DNA from 3 places in the Pseudacidovorax sp. 1753 genome. Region 3 is predicted to be linked to each of the others. Evidence: predicted binding sites of a transcription regulator. Region 3 holds the regulator's gene; each other region holds the start of a gene.
What was found. Region 3 encodes sigma-54, which starts transcription at its own class of promoters, with help from an activator protein. Its sites were predicted from a motif close to TGGCANGNAANCTGCTTT; they were not measured.
Positions count from the first base shown of each region.

Region 1: a site for sigma-54 is predicted at 4,629-4,646, ahead of ABIC63_RS21430 (BMP family protein). Genes of this name have one in related genera too.
Region 2: a site for sigma-54 is predicted at 2,909-2,926, ahead of glnA (type I glutamate--ammonia ligase). Genes of this name have one in related genera too.

Region 1 covers NZ_JBEPKY010000018.1:28,931-35,162, reverse strand. The annotation lists gene ABIC63_RS21450 (PAS domain S-box protein) at 1-965, opposite strand, end outside; gene ABIC63_RS21445 (GTP cyclohydrolase II) at 1,109-2,389, shown strand; gene ABIC63_RS21440 (URC4/urg3 family protein) at 2,386-3,708, shown strand; gene upp (uracil phosphoribosyltransferase) at 3,759-4,394, shown strand; gene ABIC63_RS21430 (BMP family protein) at 4,677-5,675, shown strand; gene ABIC63_RS21425 (5'-methylthioadenosine/S-adenosylhomocysteine nucleosidase) at 5,689-6,232, shown strand, end outside.
Region 2 covers NZ_JBEPKY010000003.1:232,590-238,821, reverse strand. The annotation lists gene glnL (nitrogen regulation protein NR(II)) at 1-778, opposite strand, end outside; gene ABIC63_RS05445 (hypothetical protein) at 778-1,275, opposite strand; gene glnA (type I glutamate--ammonia ligase) at 1,443-2,858, opposite strand; gene ABIC63_RS05435 (competence/damage-inducible protein A) at 3,012-3,824, opposite strand; gene ABIC63_RS05430 (EI24 domain-containing protein) at 3,821-4,711, opposite strand; gene ABIC63_RS05425 (sterol desaturase family protein) at 4,762-5,745, opposite strand; gene ABIC63_RS05420 (polysaccharide deacetylase family protein) at 5,773-6,232, opposite strand, start outside.
Region 3 covers NZ_JBEPKY010000011.1:238,415-244,646, forward strand. The annotation lists gene ABIC63_RS15900 (THUMP domain-containing class I SAM-dependent RNA methyltransferase) at 1-1,135, opposite strand, end outside; gene ABIC63_RS15905 (RNA polymerase factor sigma-54) at 1,236-2,828, opposite strand; gene lptB (LPS export ABC transporter ATP-binding protein) at 2,911-3,687, opposite strand; gene lptA (lipopolysaccharide transport periplasmic protein LptA) at 3,684-4,355, opposite strand; gene ABIC63_RS15920 (thiol:disulfide interchange protein DsbA/DsbL) at 4,528-5,175, opposite strand; gene ABIC63_RS15925 (SPOR domain-containing protein) at 5,269-5,967, opposite strand; gene argS (arginine--tRNA ligase) at 6,024-6,232, opposite strand, start outside.

The DNA of each region.
Region 1 (6,232 bases), on a different contig from region 3:
TGGCCCCCGCGATGCGGTTCGGGCATCAGCATCGCGATGTTGCGGCCGACCACCTCGTCGGCCCGCCAGCCCAGCAGGCGCTCGGCGGCGCCATTGAACGACTGGATGGTGCCGTGTGCATCGATCATCACGATGCCGTCCACCGCCGTGTCCACCAGGGCGCGCAGGCGCGACTCGCTGCGGCGCACCTGCTCCAGCAGATGACGCTGGCGCAACCCCACGTGCAGCGCCACCGCCAGCAGGCCGATCAGGGCCACGAACCCGGCAATGGCCACCACCAGCAGCGTGTGCCGCCCCTCAGGGACGCCGTCGATGGCGACGCCGTCGAAGTGCAGCGCCGCCATCGCCGTGTAATGCATGGCGAGGATGGCCAGGCCCAGCACCGACCCCGCGACGGCCGCCACCCGCCAGGGCCGGTCCTGCGCCTGCATGCGCAGGCGGGCATAGACCCACAGCGCCAGCGTGGCCAGCAGCACAGCCAGCACCAAGGAGAAGGCGGTCAAGCCGGGATCGTGGCGCATGCCCACCATGGCCGCCGAGGCGGCCATGCCGGCATGGTGCATGGCGCCGATGCCCGCGCCCACCGCCACCCCGCCCCAGGCAATGGCCGCCCGGCCCAGATGCGCGCGCGTAAGCAGCAGCATGGCCACCCAGCAGGCGCCCAGCGCCGGCAGCAGCGACAGCGCCGTCATGCCCAGCCCGATCGGGGCCGCGGCGCACAAGGCAAAGGCCAGCATGCCGATGAAATGCATCGCCCAGATGCCGCAGGCCATGGCCAGCGCGCCACCGGCCGCGCTCAGATGGCGGATGCCGGCATGTCGCGCGCGCCAGCCCAGCGATGCCATGTGCACCGCCAGGATGGAAGACAGGATGGCCAGGACCACCGACAGGCCGACCAGCCGCGCATCGTGAAGGCGCCAGAGCAGAGGCTCGGCAGCAAAGCCGGCAGAGGAGAACCACGACATGGCTTTTTCACTATATTGCAGAAAGTAACCCAAGCCTGTCCGCCCTCCTGCGTCTCGGCTATTTGGGGGAGGACGCGGCGCATGCCCTCTTTTCTTGCCAGCGGTCCGACCCCTCGCTACATTGACATTTTTGAGGGCCTGCAATGTCTGTAGACAGCACCACGTCTCCCCCTGCCACCTCACCCTCCTCCCGCCAGCACATCCGCCTGACCTCGCATGCCGGCGGCCTGGGCTCGCTGCCCATCCACTGGGACGCGGCCACCCCGGCCGAACGCGGACCGGTCGTGGGCACTACGACCAAGCGCGCCCACCGCAACGTGATCGGCACCCACAGCGGCAGCTACAGCGTCTACCGCGCGCTGGCCGTGGCCGCGGGGGCGCTCAAGCGCGAGCACCGTGCCGACCTCACCAACACGTCGCCGACCGACGCGATCGGGCCCTATCCGCAATGGAGCGAGCCGGGCAAGATCGTGTCGATGGACCCCTGGGGCGCCGTCGTCTCCGACGTGTTCGCGCAGGAGCTGGCTGCGGGCTACGACATCCGGCCCACCATCGCCGTGACCAAGGCACATGTGATCCTGCCCGAGGTGATCGACGCGCTGCAGAAAGGCCGCCTGAAGGCCGACGGCAAGTTCCTGACTGCCGGTGGCGCGGCCCTCGTCACCAAGGCGGCCATCGAGCCGGTCTGGTGGCTGCCGGGCGTGGCCCGACGATTCGGCTGCTCCGAGACCGACCTGCGGCGCGTGCTCTTCGAGGAGACGGGCGGCATGTATCCCGAGCTCGTCACGCGCTCCGACCTCGAAGTCTTCCTGCCACCCATCGGCGGGCAGACGATCTACATCTTCGGCAACCCGCGCGACCTGGCCAACCCCGAGGTCGAGCTCACCGCCCGCGTGCACGACGAATGCAATGGCTCGGACGTGTTCGGCTCCGACATCTGCACCTGCCGACCCTATCTCACGCACGCCATCGAGGAATGCATCCAAGGCGCGCAACGCGGCGGCGTGGGCCTGATCTCCTATGCGCGCAAGGAAGGCCGGGCGCTGGGCGAGGTCACCAAGTTCCTGGTCTACAACGCCCGCAAGCGCCAGGTGGGCGGCGACACCGCCGACCAGTACTTCGCCCGCACCGAATGCGTGGCCGGCGTGCAGGACATGCGCTTCCAGGAGCTGATGCCCGACGTGCTGCACTGGCTGGGCATCCGCAAGATCCACCGGCTGGTCTCCATGAGCAACATGAAATACGACGCCATCACCGGCTCGGGCATCGAAGTGGGCGAGCGCGTCAACATCCCCGACGACCTCATCCCGGCGGATGCCCGGGTCGAGATCGACGCCAAGATGGCGGCCGGCTATTTCACACCCGGCAAGGTGCCTGGTGCCGATGAACTCAAGGCCACCCGCGGGCGGGGGCTGGGCGAATGACGGACAGCCAACACGTGCTTCCCGCCACCGACCTCAACCAACCCGAGGCCGCCGTCGCCTGGCTGCGCACGACGGTCGCCGTGCGCGAGCGCGCGGCCGAACTGCTGGCCCGCGCGCGCCGCGGCGAATCGGCCTTCTTCACCATCGGCGACGAGACGAGCCTGGACGATGCGGCGCGTGAAGTGGCCCAGGTCACCCAGGCGCGCTACGCGTGGCGGCCGATCCCGTACCACAGCCGCTGGCGGCATTTCGAGGCGGGCGGCGTCGACCGGGCGGCCGAACTCGATCATCTGCTGGGCGAACATGCGACGCCCCGCGAGAAGGCCAAGGCGCGCATCGATCTCGCCGTGGTGAGCGTGCTGCTGGATGCGGGCGCCGGTGCCGACTGGGCCTACCACGAGTCGGCGTCCGACCAGCGCTTCACCCGTTCCGAGGGCCTGGGCGTGGCCAGCTTCCATGCCTTCAAGGCCGGACTGTTTTCTTCTGACCCGGATCGCCCTTTGCAGGCCGATGCCGCCGGCCTGCGTGCCCTGGTGACCGACCGTCTGGCGCAAGCCTTCCAGGTGCGCAGCGACAACCCGCTGGTCGGCCTGGACGGCCGGGTCACGCTGCTGCGCCGCCTGGGTGAGGTGCTGGCCGAGCAGCCGGCCGTCTTCGGCACCGAGGTGCAGCGGCCCGGCGGGTTGTTCGACATGCTCATCGCGCCCGAAGGCGTGGCGGTCCCGCCCACCGCGACGGTGCAGGTGCACGCCATCCTCACGCTGCTGCTGGATTCGCTCTCGGCCATCTGGCCCTCGGCCAACTACCTGCATCGCCACCCCACCGCCCTGCCCGGCCCGGGCGAGCCGGCGCTGGCCCTGGGCGACTGCTGGGCGCACAGCGCGGTCGGCGGCGAGGGCCGCACCCACGGCTGGGTACCCTTCCACAAGCTGTCGCAGTGGCTCACCTATTCGCTGATCGAGCCCTTCGAGTGGGCGGGCGTGAAGGTCGAAGGACTGGACGCCCTCACCGCCCTGCCCGAGTACCGCAATGGCGGCCTGCTGCTGGACACCGGCGTGATCGTGCCGCGCGATGCGGCCCTGCTCGAACGCGCCTGGCAGGTCGGCGACGAATTCATCGTCGAATGGCGCGCCCTGACCGTGGCACTGCTCGATGAGCTGGCACCCATCGTGCGTCGCCACGTCGGCCGCAGCGCCGAGGAGATGCCGCTGGCCTGCATCCTCGAAGGCGGCACCTGGGCGGCCGGCCGGGCCGTGGCCCAGCGCCTGCGCCATGGCCTGCCCCCGCTGCGCATCGAGAGCGACGGCACGGTGTTCTGAGCCCGCCTCCTCTACCATCGCACGCCTTCTGTTTTTGACAAGAACGATTCATGACGACGCCCAACGCTCACCTGATCACCCATCCGCTCGTCCAGCACAAGCTCACGCTCATGCGTCGCAAGGACGCCTCGACCAACAGCTTCCGCCGCCTGCTCAACGAACTGGCCTCGCTGATGGCCTATGAGGTGACGCGGGACATCCCGACGTCGGAGATCGAGATCGAGACGCCGCTCGAAGTGACACGCGGCCAGGTGATCGACGGCAAGAAGCTGGTGTTCGTGTCGATCCTGCGGGCCGGCACGGGCATCCTGGACGGCATGCTCAGCGTGGTGCCCGGGGCGCGCGTCGGCCACATCGGCCTGTACCGCGACCCCAAGACGCTCACGGCCGTCGAGTACTACTTCAAGATGCCCAGCGGCATGGACGAGCGCGACATCGTGGTGGTCGACCCGATGCTGGCCACCGGCAATTCGGCCGTGGCGGCGGTGGAGCGCCTGAAGGAGCTGTTGCCCAAGTCCATCAAGTTCGTCTGCCTGCTGACCTGCCCCGAAGGCCTGAAGACCATGTACGAGGCGCATCCGGATGTGCCGGTGTACACCGCGGCCATCGACCGGCAACTCAATGAGCATGGCTACATCCTGCCGGGTCTGGGCGACGCGGGCGACCGGATCTTCGGTACGAAGTAGAGCTCGCCCCCAGGCTGCGCGGGCTAGGGCCCGCTCCGCCAACCCCCTCCGGGGGCACACGCAGCGGCCCGGCAAAGCCGGTTCCGCGCGTGTTGCTGGCGTGGCCTGCTCCGCGGCCTTCTGTCTAAGTGCGGGGCGGCGTGTCGGGCGAAGCTGGTGTTCCTTGCCGCATGGGCGCCGGGTGGCCCGGTTGTCCTGGTCGTGCGAATCGCCCGCCGTGCCTGGCTGCAGCCCCGGCACCAATCCTGCTTGTCCAACACCCATCAACGAGGAGTGAGAAAGATGATCCAGCGCCGTCCCCTGATCCTGAGTGCCGCCGCCCTGGCGGGGCTTGTCGCGGTCGGGTTGCCGCAGTTCGCGTTCGCCCAGTCCAAGCTCAAGGTGGCCGCGGTCTACACCGTGCCCTTCGAGCAGCAATGGGTGGGCCGCATCCACAAGGCACTCAAGGCGGCCGAGGCCCGCGGCGAGATCGAGTACAAGGCCACCGAGAACGTGGCCAATGCCGACTATGAGCGCGTGATGCGCGAGTACGCCACGGCCGGCAACCAGCTGATCGTGGGCGAGGCCTTCGCGGTCGAGGCTGCGGCCCGCAAGGTGGCCAAGGACTTCCCCAAGACCATGTTCCTGATGGGCTCCTCCGGCAAGCCGCAGGCGCCCAACTTCAGCGTCTTCGACAACTACATCCAGGAGCCCGCCTACCTCACCGGCATGATCGCCGGCGGCATGACCAAGTCGAACAAGATCGGCATGGTCGGCGGCTTTCCGATTCCCGAGGTCAACCGGCTGATGAACGCCTTCATGGCCGGCGCGAAGGAAGTGAATCCCAAGGTGGAGTTCAGCGTGAGCTTCATCAACAGCTGGTTCGATCCGCCCAAGGCCAAGGAGGCCGCCTTCGCCATGATCGACAAGGGCGCGGACATCATGTACGCCGAGCGCTTCGGCGTGAGCGACGCGGCCAAGGAGCGCAAGGTGCTGGCCATCGGCAACGTGATCAACACGCAGCCCCAGTACCCCGACACGGTGGTGGTGTCGGCGCTGTGGAACATGGAGCCCTCCGTCGACCGCGCCATCAAGCTGGTCAAGGACGCCCAGTTCAAGGCCGAGGACTACGGCCCCTACTCGCAGATGCAATACAAGGGTTCCGAGCTCTCCCCGCTGGGCACCTTCGAAAAGAAGGTGCCGGCCGATCTGGTCGCCAAGGTCAAGGCGCGCGAGGCGGAGATCCTGTCGGGCAAGTACAGCGTCAAGATCGACGACCGCCAGCCCAAGTCGTCCAAGTGAGGCCCCTGGCCGCATGAACAGCTTCCGCCGATTCCTGCTGGCCCTGGCGGCCAGCGCCGCCCTCGCCGGCTGTGCCGGCATGGGGCCGCCCCCTGTTGCCGACACCCCGCGCATCGCGGTCATGTCGGCCTTCGAGCCTGAGCTGGTGCTGCTGCGCCAGAAGCTGCAGGACGCGCGCACCACGCGCATCAACGGTGTGGAGTTCCACACCGGCACGCTGCAAGGGCGGCCGGTGGTGCTGTTCCTGTCGGGCATCAGCATGACCAACGCCACCATGAACACCCAGCTGGCGCTGGACCGCTTCAAGGTCAGCCATGTGGTGTTCAGCGGCATCGCCGGGGGCGTCAATCCCAACCTGTCCATCGGGGACGTCACGGTGCCGGCCCAGTGGGGCCAGTACCTTGAAGTGCTGATGGCCAAGGAAGCCGCGCCCGGCCGCTACGAGAAGCCGCCCTTCATCCAGGACGCCACGCTGCCCAACTTCGGCATGATGTTTCCGCGGCCGGTGGAATTCCGCTCCGCGGCGCAGCCGCAGGTCACGCGGCGCTTCTGGTTCG
Region 2 (6,232 bases), on a different contig from region 3:
CCAGCGCCTGCGCCGCGTTGTGCGCGATGTTGAGCGTGGCCTGGATCAGCTGTTCGCGGTCCCCGCGGAACTCGGGAATGGACGGATCGAAGTCGCGCTCGACCTCCAGGTCATGCGGAAACTCCGCCAGCAGCACCGAGCGCACGCGCTCGCAGACCTCGTGGATATTGACGTCGCCCACCACATGAGGCCTGCGGTGCGGGGCCAGGAGGCGATCCACCAGCGATTGCAGGCGGTCGGCTTCATGGATGATGACCTGCGTGTACTCGATCAGGTCGCGCGACTCGATCTCCATCTGCAGCAGTTGCGCCGCGCCGCGGATGCCGCCCAGCGGGTTCTTGATCTCGTGCGCGAGGTTGCGGATCAGCTCCTTGTTGGCCTGGGCCTGGTCGAGCAGCCGCACCTCGCGATCCTGCCGCACCTGCTGCTCCTGCGGCGACATCTCCAGCAGCAGTTCGGCCTTGCGGTCCGTCTGGGCCAGCGTGACCTGCACGGGCAGCGGCTCCTGCGTACCACGGCGCAGCTGTGCTTCGTAGCGCAACGTGGCGAAGTCGTTGGTGCGGGCGCCATCGATGGCCGTGCGCAAGGTCCCGGCATCGACGAAGAAGTTGCCCAGGGCTGCGCCTTCGAGCGTGCGACGCGATGTGCCCAGCGCATCCTCCAGGGCCGAATTGGCGAAGACGATGGTGCCGTCGTGGCGGATCACCACCACCAGGGTGGCAAGCAGATCGAAGGCCTGGAAGCGCTTGCTGGCGCGCGCAACCGTACCGAAGGCCATCAGCGCGACGCCGGCAGGCGGTCCAGTTCACGGCGCAGACTGGCCAAGTCGGCCTCGTTGCGCGCAATCTCGGCCTTCATCTCGGCCACGCGGTCCAGGTACTTCTGGTAGTTTCGCGCCTCGCTGCCCTGCTTCTCCGGCTCGCCGTTGTTGTAGTCCTTCATCAGTTCGGACTGGCGCGCCTCCAGCCGGCGCAGTTCGCCTTCAAGCACGCGACGGGCGTCGCTGTCGCGCGCCCGCTGCTCCGGCGAATCGACGCGAGGGCCGCTGCCGGCGGGCCGCGGGGAGGCGGTGGACGAAGGGGTGGACGCGCCGGCGGGCCGCGTCCCTTGCACGACGGTCACATTGCCGCCTTCGACGACCTTGCAGCCACGGCGTTGCGCATCGGCGGCGTTGTTGGTGTATTCGTTGCCGCAGCGCCAGATGCGCTCCTGCGCCTGCACGCCAAGAGAGCCGCCGAGGCCGAGCAACACAAGAAGAGGCAGGTAGGGTTTCATCATCGCGACCGGAGAGAAAGAGCTTGGCGCGCCATGGGCGATGCCACGCAACATTGTCTTGCAATTGGAAGACAGGCCGGCAGGCCGGTTCCCGCACCAAAGAAAAAGGACGGCCCGGGGGCCGTCCTTGTGCGCGATACCGCCGGGCGCCGAAGCGCCCGTGGCCATCACAGCGAGTAGTACATGTCGAACTCGACCGGGTGCGGAGCCATGCGGAAGCGCGTGACTTCGCCCATCTTCAGGTCGATGTAGGCGTCGATCATGGAGTCGGTGAACACGCCGCCCTTGGTCAGGAAGGCACGGTCCTTGTCGAGGTACTCGAGGGCTTGGTCCAGGCTGTGGCAGACGGTCGGCACCAGCGCGTCTTCTTCGGGCGGCAGATGGTACAGATCCTTGGTGGCGGCTTCGCCCGGGTGGATCTTGTTCTCGATGCCGTCCAGACCAGCCATCAGCAGGGCCGAGAAGCACAGGTACGGGTTGGCCGAGGGATCGGGGAAGCGCGCTTCGATGCGGCGACCCTTCGGGTTGGCGACGAAGGGGATGCGGATCGAGGCCGAGCGGTTCTTGGCCGAGTAGGCCAGCTTCACCGGCGCTTCGAAGCCAGGGACCAGCCGCTTGTAGCTGTTGGTGCCGGGGTTGGTGATGGCGTTCAGTGCACGGGCGTGCTTGATGATGCCGCCGATGTAGTACAGGGCGGTGTCCGACAGGCCGGCATAGCCGTCGCCGGCGAACAGGTTTTTGCCGTCCTTCCAGATGGACTGGTGCACGTGCATGCCGGAGCCGTTGTCACCGGCGTACGGCTTGGGCATGAAGGTGGCGGTCTTGCCGTAGCTGTTCGCCACGTTCCAGACCACGTACTTCAGGACCTGCGTCCAGTCGGCGCGCTCGACGAGTGTCGAGAACTTGGTGCCGATCTCGTTCTGGCCAGCGCCAGCCACTTCGTGGTGGAACACTTCGACCGGGATGCCCAGGCTTTCCAGCACCAGCACCATCTCGGCGCGCATGTCCTGGGTGCTGTCGACCGGCGGAACGGGGAAGTAGCCGCCCTTGGTGGTGGGACGGTGGCCGCGGTTGCCGCCTTCCATCTTCGCGCCGCTGTTCCAGGGGGCTTCGTATTCGTCGATCTCGCTGAACACGCGGCCGGCCTCATTGCTCCAGCGCACGCTGTCGAAGATGAAGAACTCCGGCTCGGGACCGAAGTAGGCGGTGTCGCCCAGGCCGGTGGACTTCAGATAGGCCTCGGCCTTCTTGGCGACCGAGCGGGGGTCGCGGTCGTAGGGCTTGCCGTCGGCGGGCTCGAGGACGTCGCACTGCAGGAACAGCGTCGTCTCTTCGTAGAAGGGGTCGATGTTGGCCGTGCTCGGGTCGGGCATCAGCTGCATGTCGGAGGCTTCGATGCCCTTCCAGCCGGCGATCGAGGAACCATCGAAGGCATGACCCGCGGTGAACTTGTCTTCATCAAAGGCCGAAACCGGCACGGTGACGTGCTGCTCCTTGCCGCGGGTGTCGGTGAATCGGAAGTCGACGAACTTGACCTCGTTTTCCTTGACGAGTTTCATGACGTCGGCGACGGTCTTTGCCATCAGGTTCTCCTGGGGGATTGGAAGGGTTGACGAAATTTGCGAGCAGGACGAACGCAGGTTCTATGCCATTTTCATTCGTTGTCCTACGCGGCACGTACGGCAGCGTTTGACGCTGGCGGTAGTAGCGTATGCACCGATATGATGCATCACAACTCAGCGCACCAATTCTGCGCCTATTGATGCACCAAAGTCGGACACACCTTGTTTCAGGCGTGCATATGCCGGTTCAAGTTGGCGCGTCTCGCCCTTGACGCCGAGTTCGATGTGGCGGCCGTACTTCGGGTGATCCACACTGGGCAGACTGAATACCTTGATGCCCGAGAACTCGCGCTCGACCGCCTCCATGAGGGGCGTGAGGCTGGCTTCCATCGCACCGAAAACGATCAGCGAACGCTCGGCGATCGCCACCTCACGGTGCAGGGGCGCGTAGCGTTGGTCCAGCACCCACTCGACCATGGGCCACGCCATGACAGGGAAGCCCGGCACGAAATGCACATCGCGGACGCTGAAGCCGGGGATCTTGTTGTACGGGTTGGGGATGATTGAGGCCCCCTGCGGAAACACGCCCATATTGAGGCGATGCACGTTGTCGGCGCGGTCGGGCTCGTAGGGCACCCCCTGCTCGCGTGCGGTGTCCTGCATACGCTCGCGAATCAATTCGGCGGCCTCGGGGTGGAGCGCGAGGGGCACGCCGAGCGCCGCGGCTGCGCACTGGCGGGTGTGGTCGTCGGGTGTGGCCCCGATGCCGCCGGTTGAGAAGACGATGTCGGACCCGGCGAACGCCCGTCGCAGGGCCGCCGTGATGCGCGCGGGATCGTCGCCAACGTATTCGGCCCACGACAGCGACAGCCCCCGCGCACCGAGCAATTCGATGACGCGGGCCATGTGTTTGTCGGTGCGCTTGCCCGAGAGGATCTCGTCGCCGACGATGATCAGGCCGAAGGCGGGGCGTTCAGTGGAACTCATGGTGCGGGGGGATCGGAGGAAGGCAGGGCCGGCGGGGCGACGTCAGGCGGCGATCCCGCGGACGGAAGCAGTGTGGATGGCCCAGCGCCCGCCGCCTCCCGCCGCAGCTGCGACAGCGCCTCCAGCGCGTAATGGGCGAACCAAAGGGCGGAGAAGGCGAACACCAGCGTGTAGATCCACATCGCCACGGGAATCAGGATGAAGAAGGCCGCCGCGAACACCAAGCCGGAGGCCCAGACGATGCTCGGCGCCGCGCCGAGATAGCCGCACAGGATGCCGATGGTGAGCAGGCGCAGTCGATGGCGGCGCACGATGATGCGCCGCTCGTCTGCACTGGCATGCTCCGCCAGGGCGTCGAAACTCATCACGCGGCAGGTGAGCCAACCCCAGATCAGCGGTGGCAGCACGAGCACCAGCGGCGGCACCAGCCACAGCGGCATCGACACGAGCAGGGCCACCACAGCTGCCACCGTCAGCGCCACCGAGCGCACCACGCTGGCAACCATGCCTGCACCGTGCTTCTTTTCCAGGGTCGGAAAGCGCCGTTCGGCCACGAGACGCGTCAGTGCGGGCGCCATGAAGGCCGCCACGACGACCAGCGACACCATCGCCAGCACCGGGGTTGCGGCCAGCAGCACGATCAGGGGCGCCAGCAGGTTGCGGACATCGCCGACGAAGAGACGTTGGAGCCAGTTCCAGAAGCCGGCCAGCAGGGGCCAGGCATCCAGCGCGCCGCGCATCCAGCCGACCGCAGGCTCCCAGTAGAAGTAGGACAGGCCCACCGAGGCCGCCACCATCAGCGCCAGCGGCACGAGCGACAGCAGGATGACACGCGGATGCAGGCAGTAGGCGGCCGCGCGCCAGCAGGAATCAGCGAGAAGACGCATCGGCGCGCAGCATAACCGCTGCCCGTGCGCCCTCGATGGAGCCGGGTGCGTCAGGCACGGCCCACAAGCCGTCGCAAGCCGAGCCACTGCTGCGACCAGAAGCCCCTGCCGTAGTCGCGCAGGCGGCCCTGGGCATCGGGCTCCACCTGGTCGCGGACGCCCGTGGGCAGATACCGCAGATCGAAGTTGGCCGTGCGCAGCAGCATGTCCCACCATGGCAGGAGCACGCCGAAATTGCAGCCCCCCAGCACGCCGGGGCGGCCCACCTCCTCATGGCCCACGCCGATCGCATGATGCAGCCGATGGAAGCGCGGGCTGACCCACAACCGCTCGCCCACTCGACCAAAGTGCAGCCGAAGATTGGCATGTTGCAGGCTCTGGCTGAGTTGGGTCAGCGCCACCAGGACGACGAACTGTCCAGGCGGCACACCGATGAGCTGGGCGACCACGACGACGATGGTGCTGTGGATGATGTCGTCCAGCAGGTGATTGCGGGCGTCGCTCCACATCGTCATCTGCCGCTGCGAATGATGCAGCGCATGCAGCCGCCACCACCAGTCGATGGTGTGCTGCCCGCGGTGGATCAGGTACTCGACGAAATCCAGCACGACCAGGTACAGCAGGAAGGTGACCCATGGCCGATCGGTCACACCGGGCCATAGCGCGTCGAGCTGCATCGTGCCCCAGCCAGCGGCACGCACGTGGCCGAGCGCCATGTCGAACAGCGGCTGCAGCACGAAGAAGATCCCCACCCGAAACAGGCCCAGCCGGTGGATCAGTGTATAGATCACATCCACACGCACGGCCCGGCGGTCCCGCAACGGCTCCACCGGACGCCAACGCTGGAGCGGCGCGAAGATCGCCAGCATCACGGCGATCTCGAGCAGGCCCACCAGCAGCCAGCCGGTGGCATCGAAGCCATCCTCCAGCAGGTTGCCCATGCCCGCCGCGAACATCACCGGCTGGACCACGGTTTCGAACAGCCACTGTTGCATCAGGCCGAACGGGTCGGTCAGCCAGGCATGCCATTCCATCGGAAGCTCTCCGTCCTTGTTCGTGACTCAGGGGTGCGCCGCAATCCAGGCGCGGTAGTCAGGATGATCGCGCAGTGTGCGGAAGCAGAAGCCGCGTTGCTGCAGGCCCGCAACCAGCGGCTCGAGCACGGCTGGCGCCCACGGATCCTGGCGCGACCAGATGCCCAGATGGGCCAGCAGGATGTCGCCGGGGCGGATGCGCTCCAGCGCCTGGGCCAGCAGCTTCTGGTTCGGATACTTGTCGCTGGGCAACTCGTCGCCCAGAAAGCCCGCAGGCGACCAACCCACGTACATGTAGCCGCACGCGCGTGCGGCCTCCAGAAGCTTGGGCGAGGTCTTGCCGCCCGGCGCGCGATACAAGGGCAGCGGCGTCTTGCCGGTGATCTGCGCCAGGCGCTCGCTGGACTTGCGGATGTTTTGGCAATACTGCGCCTGCGTCCAGGTCAGGCGCTGACCCGATTGCGGTCCAGCCGACGGCTGGATGATG
Region 3 (6,232 bases):
TGAGCACCCAGGCCGTCCAGCCCGCGAAATTGCGCTTCCAGTGCGTGGCCAGTTGCGGGAAGAAGTCATCGCCGCCGTCGGCGCCCGATTCGGTCTGCGCCACCTCGCGCCCGCCCGGCCCGCGCCGCCCCGCGTTGGCGCCGGCGACGCCGCCCACGGCGATGCGCTCGCCATACGGCGGGTTGAGCAGGATCACGCCGCCGCCCTCGACCGGGGGCATGCGCTGCAGCGCGTCACCGCCGCGCAGTTGCAGCCGGTCGGCCACGCCGGCGCGCTCGGCATTGCGCTGCGCGAAGTCGACCATGCGGTGCGACACGTCGCTGCCAAAGACCCGCACCGAGCCCGCAGCGCGCGCGTCGGCGGGAGCCAGCGCCTCCTCGCGCATCGCGCGCCAGAGTTCGGCGCGGTGCAGCAGCAGCGCCTCGAAGCCGAAGCGCCGCGAGGCACCGGCCGGCACGCCGGCGGCCAGGAGCGCGGCCTCGATGGGAATGGTGCCGCTGCCACAGCAGGGGTCGTACAGCGGCTGCTCGGAAACCACACCGGTTTCCGGATCCCACCAGCCGCTGGCGGCCAGCATGGCCGCGGCCAGGGTCTCCTTGAGCGGAGCGTCGCCCTTGTCCACGCGCCAGCCGCGCTTGAACAGCGGCTCGCCGCTGGTGTCGATGTAGAGCGTGACCTCTTCGGCTGTCAGGTGGGCGAAGACGCGCACATCGGGAAAGCGCGTCTCCACGCTGGGCCGCACGCCGCCGGCGCGGGCGCGGAAGCGGTCGGCGATGGCGTCCTTGATCTTGAGCGTGGCGAAGTTGAGGCTCTGGAGCGGGCTGCCCTGCGCCGTGAGCTCGACCTTGAAGGTCTGGCGCGGCTGGAACCACATCTCCCAGGCGATGCCCGAGGCGGCTTCGTACAGGTCGGCCTCGCTGCGATAGGGCCGGTGCGCCAGCTGCACCAGCACCCGCTGCGCCAGCCGGCTCTTGAGGTTGAGCGCCTGCACGTCGCGCCAGGCGCCCATCACCCGCACACCGCCGCGCAGCACCCGCAGGTCGTCGCCGCTGCGGCCAGTGATGGCATGCACCTCGGCGGCCAGGAGGTCTTCCACGCCGGCGGCGCAGGGCAGAAAAAGGATCAGTTCGTTCACGGCTTCGTCGTCCGAAAAAATGAGGTGGCCGGCCACCGCGATTCGCCGGCACGCCGATCGGAAGCCCCGGCCCGCGTGCAGGCCAGGAACAAGGCGGCTCCTAGAGCGCCTTGCGCAGGTTGGCCGGCGCGATGCGCAGCGCCTCACGGTACTTGGCCACCGTGCGGCGGGCGCATTCGATGCCCTGCTCCTTGAGCATGTCCGAGATCTGGCTGTCCGACAGCGGCTTCTTGACGTTCTCCGAGCCGACGAACTGCTTGATCAGCGCCCGCACGGCCGTGCTGGACGCATTGCCGCCGGTCTCGGTGCCCAGGGCAGAGCCGAAGAAGTACTTCAGCTCCACCGTACCGAAGGGCGTGGACATGTACTTGGCGGTGGTCACCCGGCTGATGGTCGACTCGTGCAGGCCCAGTTCGTCGGCGATCTCGCGCAGCACCAGCGGGCGCATGGCCAGCTCGCCGTGGATGAAGAAGTTCTTCTGCCGCTCCACGATGGCGTTGGACACGCGCAGGATGGTGTCGAAGCGCTGCTGGATGTTCTTGATGAACCAGCGCGCCTCCTGCAACCGCTGGCTCAGGGCCTGGCTGCCCTCGCCCTTGTGCGACTTGAGCGCGCCGGCATAGATGTCGTGCACGCGCAGCCGCGGCATCACGTCGGGGTTGAGCTGCACGCGGAACTTGATGTTGCTGCCGCGCCCGCTGCGGGTGACGATGACGTCGGGCACGATCACGTGCCGCTCCACATCGACGAAGCGCCGCCCGGGCTTGGGCTCCAGCCGCGCGATCAGTTGCGACGCCTGGCGCACCAGGTCCTCGTTGCTGCGGGTGAGCACGGCCAGGCGCTTGAAGTCGCGCTTGGCCAGAAGGTCCATGGGCTGCTTGCAGATGGCCAGGGCGACCTTGCGGACCTGGTCTTCCTCGTCGCTGTCGTCCGCGTCGGCGCCGGCGCGCAGCTGGATGGCCAGGCATTCGCCCAGGTCGCGCGCGCCCACGCCCAGCGGGTCCAGGCTCTGCAGCAGGCCCAGCGCCACCTGGAAGTGGTGGATCAGCTCGTCGAACTCGTCGTTGTCGTCGCCGGCCAGGGCCGAGGCCAGGGCCGGGAGCGAATCCTCCAGGTAGCCGTCGTCGTTGAGCGATTCGATCAGGAAGCGCAGCGCGGCCGAGTCCTCGGGCGTGAGGCGCAGCGACAGCGCCTGGCGGTGCAGGTGGGCCTGCAGCGACTCCTGGCTGCGCGCCAGCTCGGTGGCGTCGGCGCGCTCGTCGTCGTCCTGGCTGCTGCTGTTGTTGCGCGCCGGGGCGTCGCCGCCCCATTCGCTGTCGTCGGGCGAGAACTCCACGGTGCCGTCGCCGTCCCAGTCGGGCTCGGCGTCGACGCTCTCGGTGGCGGGCGCGTCGGCCTCTGCCACGGCGGTGTCGCTGCTGCTGCTCGACGTGCTGCTGGCGCTGGCCGTGGCGGCGTAGTCGGTGCCGTCCTCGCGCTCGTCGCGGGGCACGGGGGCGTCGGCCGCCTCCAGGCCGAACTCCTCGCGCGGCGCCTCCTCGGCCAGACGCTCCAGGAAGGGGTTGTCGTCGAGCATCTGCTCGACCTCCTGGCTCAGCTCCAGCGTCGAGAGCTGCAGCAGCCGGATCGACTGCTGCAGCTGCGGCGTGAGCGCCAGATGCTGCGAGACGCGCAGCGACAGGCCCTGCTTCATGGACGGCCTCCCACGGTGTGCGCGGCCACGGGCAGGATGGGAGGGGCGCCGGAAGGACGGAACGCGGAAACAGGCACCCTGGCTACATCCGGAAGTGTTCGCCCAGGTACACGCGGCGCACCTCGGCGTTGTCGACGATCTCGGAGGGCGTGCCCTGCGCCAGCACCTGGCCGTCGCTGATGATGAAGGCGTGGTCGCAGATGCCCAGCGTCTCGCGCACGTTGTGGTCGGTAATCAGCACGCCGATGCCGCGCTCCTTGAGGAAGCTGATGATCCGCTGGATCTCGATCACGGCGATGGGGTCGATGCCGGCGAAGGGCTCGTCCAGCAGGATGAAGCGCGGCTGCGTGGCCAGCGCGCGGGCGATCTCCACGCGACGCCGCTCGCCGCCCGACAGCGCCAGCGCCGGCGAGTCGCGCAGGTGGTCGACGCGCAGGTCGGCCAGCAGCTCGGACAGGCGCTGCTCGATGCGATCGCGCGAGAGGGGCGCCATGCGACCGCGGGCGTCGGGCTCCTCCTGCAGCTCGAGCACGGCGCGCACGTTCTCCTGCACCGTCAGCTTGCGGAAGATCGACGCCTCCTGCGGCAGGTACGACAGGCCCATGCGCGCCCGGCGGTGGATGGGCATGTGCTCCACGGCCTCGCCGTCGATGCTGATCTGGCCAGCATCGGCCCGCACCAGGCCGACGATCATGTAGAAGGACGTGGTCTTGCCGGCGCCGTTGGGGCCCAGCAGGCCGACGACCTCGCCCTTCTGCACGTCGAGCGAGACGTTCTTGACCACCTTGCGGCTGCCGTAGCTCTTCTGCAGGCCACGCGCCTGCAGCCGGCTGCCGCCCGCCGGCACCGCGACGCTCACCGGCTGCCCCCGTTCTGGCCCGACAGCGAGCCGCTCTGGCGCAGCGGCGCGCCGGTGCGCGGGCCGGGGGCCGGCACCTGCGTGGGCTCGGTGCTGCGCGGCGACAGGATGGCCCGCACGCGGCCGCCCGGCTGCTGGGTGCCGCCCGGCGGCGGCGGGGCGCCATTGACGGTGAAGGTGTCGTTGGTCTGGTTGTAGGTGATCAGCGGGCCGGAGGTCTCGTCGGTGACGGTGGTGCCGGTCAGCCGGCGCATGACGGCGCGACGGATGAACTTGACGGTGTCGGCGCGGCCGTCGTACTCGATGACCTCGCCCTCGCCCTCGATCCACTCGTCGTTGCCGCCATCGCGGCGCTGCTTGAAGTAGCCGCGCTGGCCCGGGTCGGCGGTGACCACGCCGTACTGGTAGCCCTCCGGGTCCTGCCGGACCTCGACGCGGGTGCCGCGGATGAGCAGCGTGCCCTTGGTGACCACCACCCGACCCGTGAAGATGCTGGTCTGCTTCAGGTCGTCATAGCGCAGCGAGTCGGCCTCGATGTTCATCGGCTGGTTGCGGTCGGCCTTCTCGGCCTGGGCCGCGGCGGCCAGGCCCAGCGCGGCCACGAGGACCATGGCACGGCCGAGGCGGCGCCAGGGAAGGGAGATCGTGGAGTGCGAGGGATGGGTCATAAAGGCACGGAACTTGCTCTTGATTGTAGGCCCGGCTTTGTCTCAAACCGGCGGCCGCGGTGAATGTCCCGCGCTTGCATTCCGGTAGCGCGCACCGTCGGCAGGGCGCGCGGCACACCCGCAATGAAAAGGCCCGCCGAAGCGGGCCGGGGCGCTGGGGCGGGGCGTCGGCTCAGCCCTTGCGCGATTCGGCCGCCAGGGCCTCCACGATCTGCAGGGCGCGGTCGAGCGAACCGGCCAAGTCGCCGTCCACATAGTAGCGGCCGGCCACCCCGAAGGCGGGCACGCCGGCCACCTGGTAGGCCTCGGTCATCTGGCTGGCACGCTTGGCCTTGCCGGCGACGCCGAAGGACTTGAAGGTTTCCTCGAACTTCTTGGCGTCCAGGCCAGGCTGCTTGCCGGCCCACTCGATCACGGCGGCGTCGCCGAAGATGCGTTGGCGGTCGACGTGGATGGCCTGGAAGATCTTCATCTGGAACTCGTCGACCTTGCCCATGGCCTCGAGCGTGTAGTAGAGCTTCTGCTTGGTCTCGACGTCGTTGCCCACGAAGGGCACCGGGATGCGGCGGAAGGCCACGTAGGGCTGCAGCTTCTTGATCCAGGGTTCGAGCTTGGGCTCGAAGGCAGCGCAGTGTGGGCAGTTGTACGAGAAGAACTCGGCCACCTCGACCTTGCCGGCCGGCGCATCGACCGGGGCCGGCTTGCCCAGCGTCACGTAGTCCTTGCCGGCCTTGAAGGCGGAGGCGGGGGTCTGGGCATGGGCCGCCAGGGGGGCCAGCGTCACGGCCGCGGCGGCCAGCGAAAAGTCACGACGTTTCAAGCGATTTCTCCAACAGGGATGCAGACACAGAGCACGTCGGGCGGCAGCGAGTTCCGGCGATCTGCCGCGCCCGACGGCAACAGGGCAAGGCACTCAGCGCTGGACGCGCACCAGGGCGGCGTCGAAGCCGGCGCCGTCCAGTCGTTCCTTCAGCCGGTCAGCGTCGTCCTTCTTGCTGTACGGACCCGCGCGCACCCGGAAGACGGGACGGCCGGCCTGCTCACGCTCGGTGACGCGCACCTCCACGCCCATCAGCGAGAGCTTGGCGCGCTGGGCCTCGGCGTCGTCGCTGGTGCGGAAGGCACCCGCCTGCACGAAGTACACGAAGGGGTCGGACGCCGCATCGCCGCCGCTGGCGGGCAGGCCGGCGCGCGCGCGGGCCAGGTCGCCCAGCGGATCGGCCGAGGGCGGCGGATTCGCTGCCTGCGGCGCGCGCGGCATGGCCGGCGTGACGGCCGTCGGCGGCGTGGCGGCCTGGGGCGGGGTGCCAGGCTGGGCGGCGATGGCCGGCACCGGCGGGGCGGTGGTCACGGGCGGATTGCCGCCGGCCGGCGCACCCGGCGTGGCCGGCGGCTTGGACGGCTGCTTGCCATACAGCGGCGAATTGGGGTCCCAGTCGCGGTTCTTGCGGGCCTCGGCCTCGTCCTGCTCGGCAGCGCGGGGCTGGGTCTTGGTCATGAACGGGATCGGCACCTTGGTGACGTACACCGCCACGCCGAGCGCCACGCCCAGGCCGAGCACGAGCCCGACGATGAGGCCGATGGCGAAATTGCCCTGTTGTCTGGATCTCATGGATTGCCTTGCTGCTGCAGCGCCACCGGCGCGCCGGGGTGGGATTGTGCGGGCTCTCACATCTTGCGCGGCGCGCTGACGCCCAGCACCGACAGGCCGTTGGCAAGCACCTGCGCGCAGGCGGCGACCAGCGCCAGGCGGGCGCGCTTGGTGGGCACGTCGTCCACCAGGATGCGCTCGGCGTCGTAATAGCTGTGGTACGCCGCGGCCAGTTCGCGCAGGTAGAAGGTGACGTCGTGCGGCGCGAAGTCGCGCGCGGCGGCGG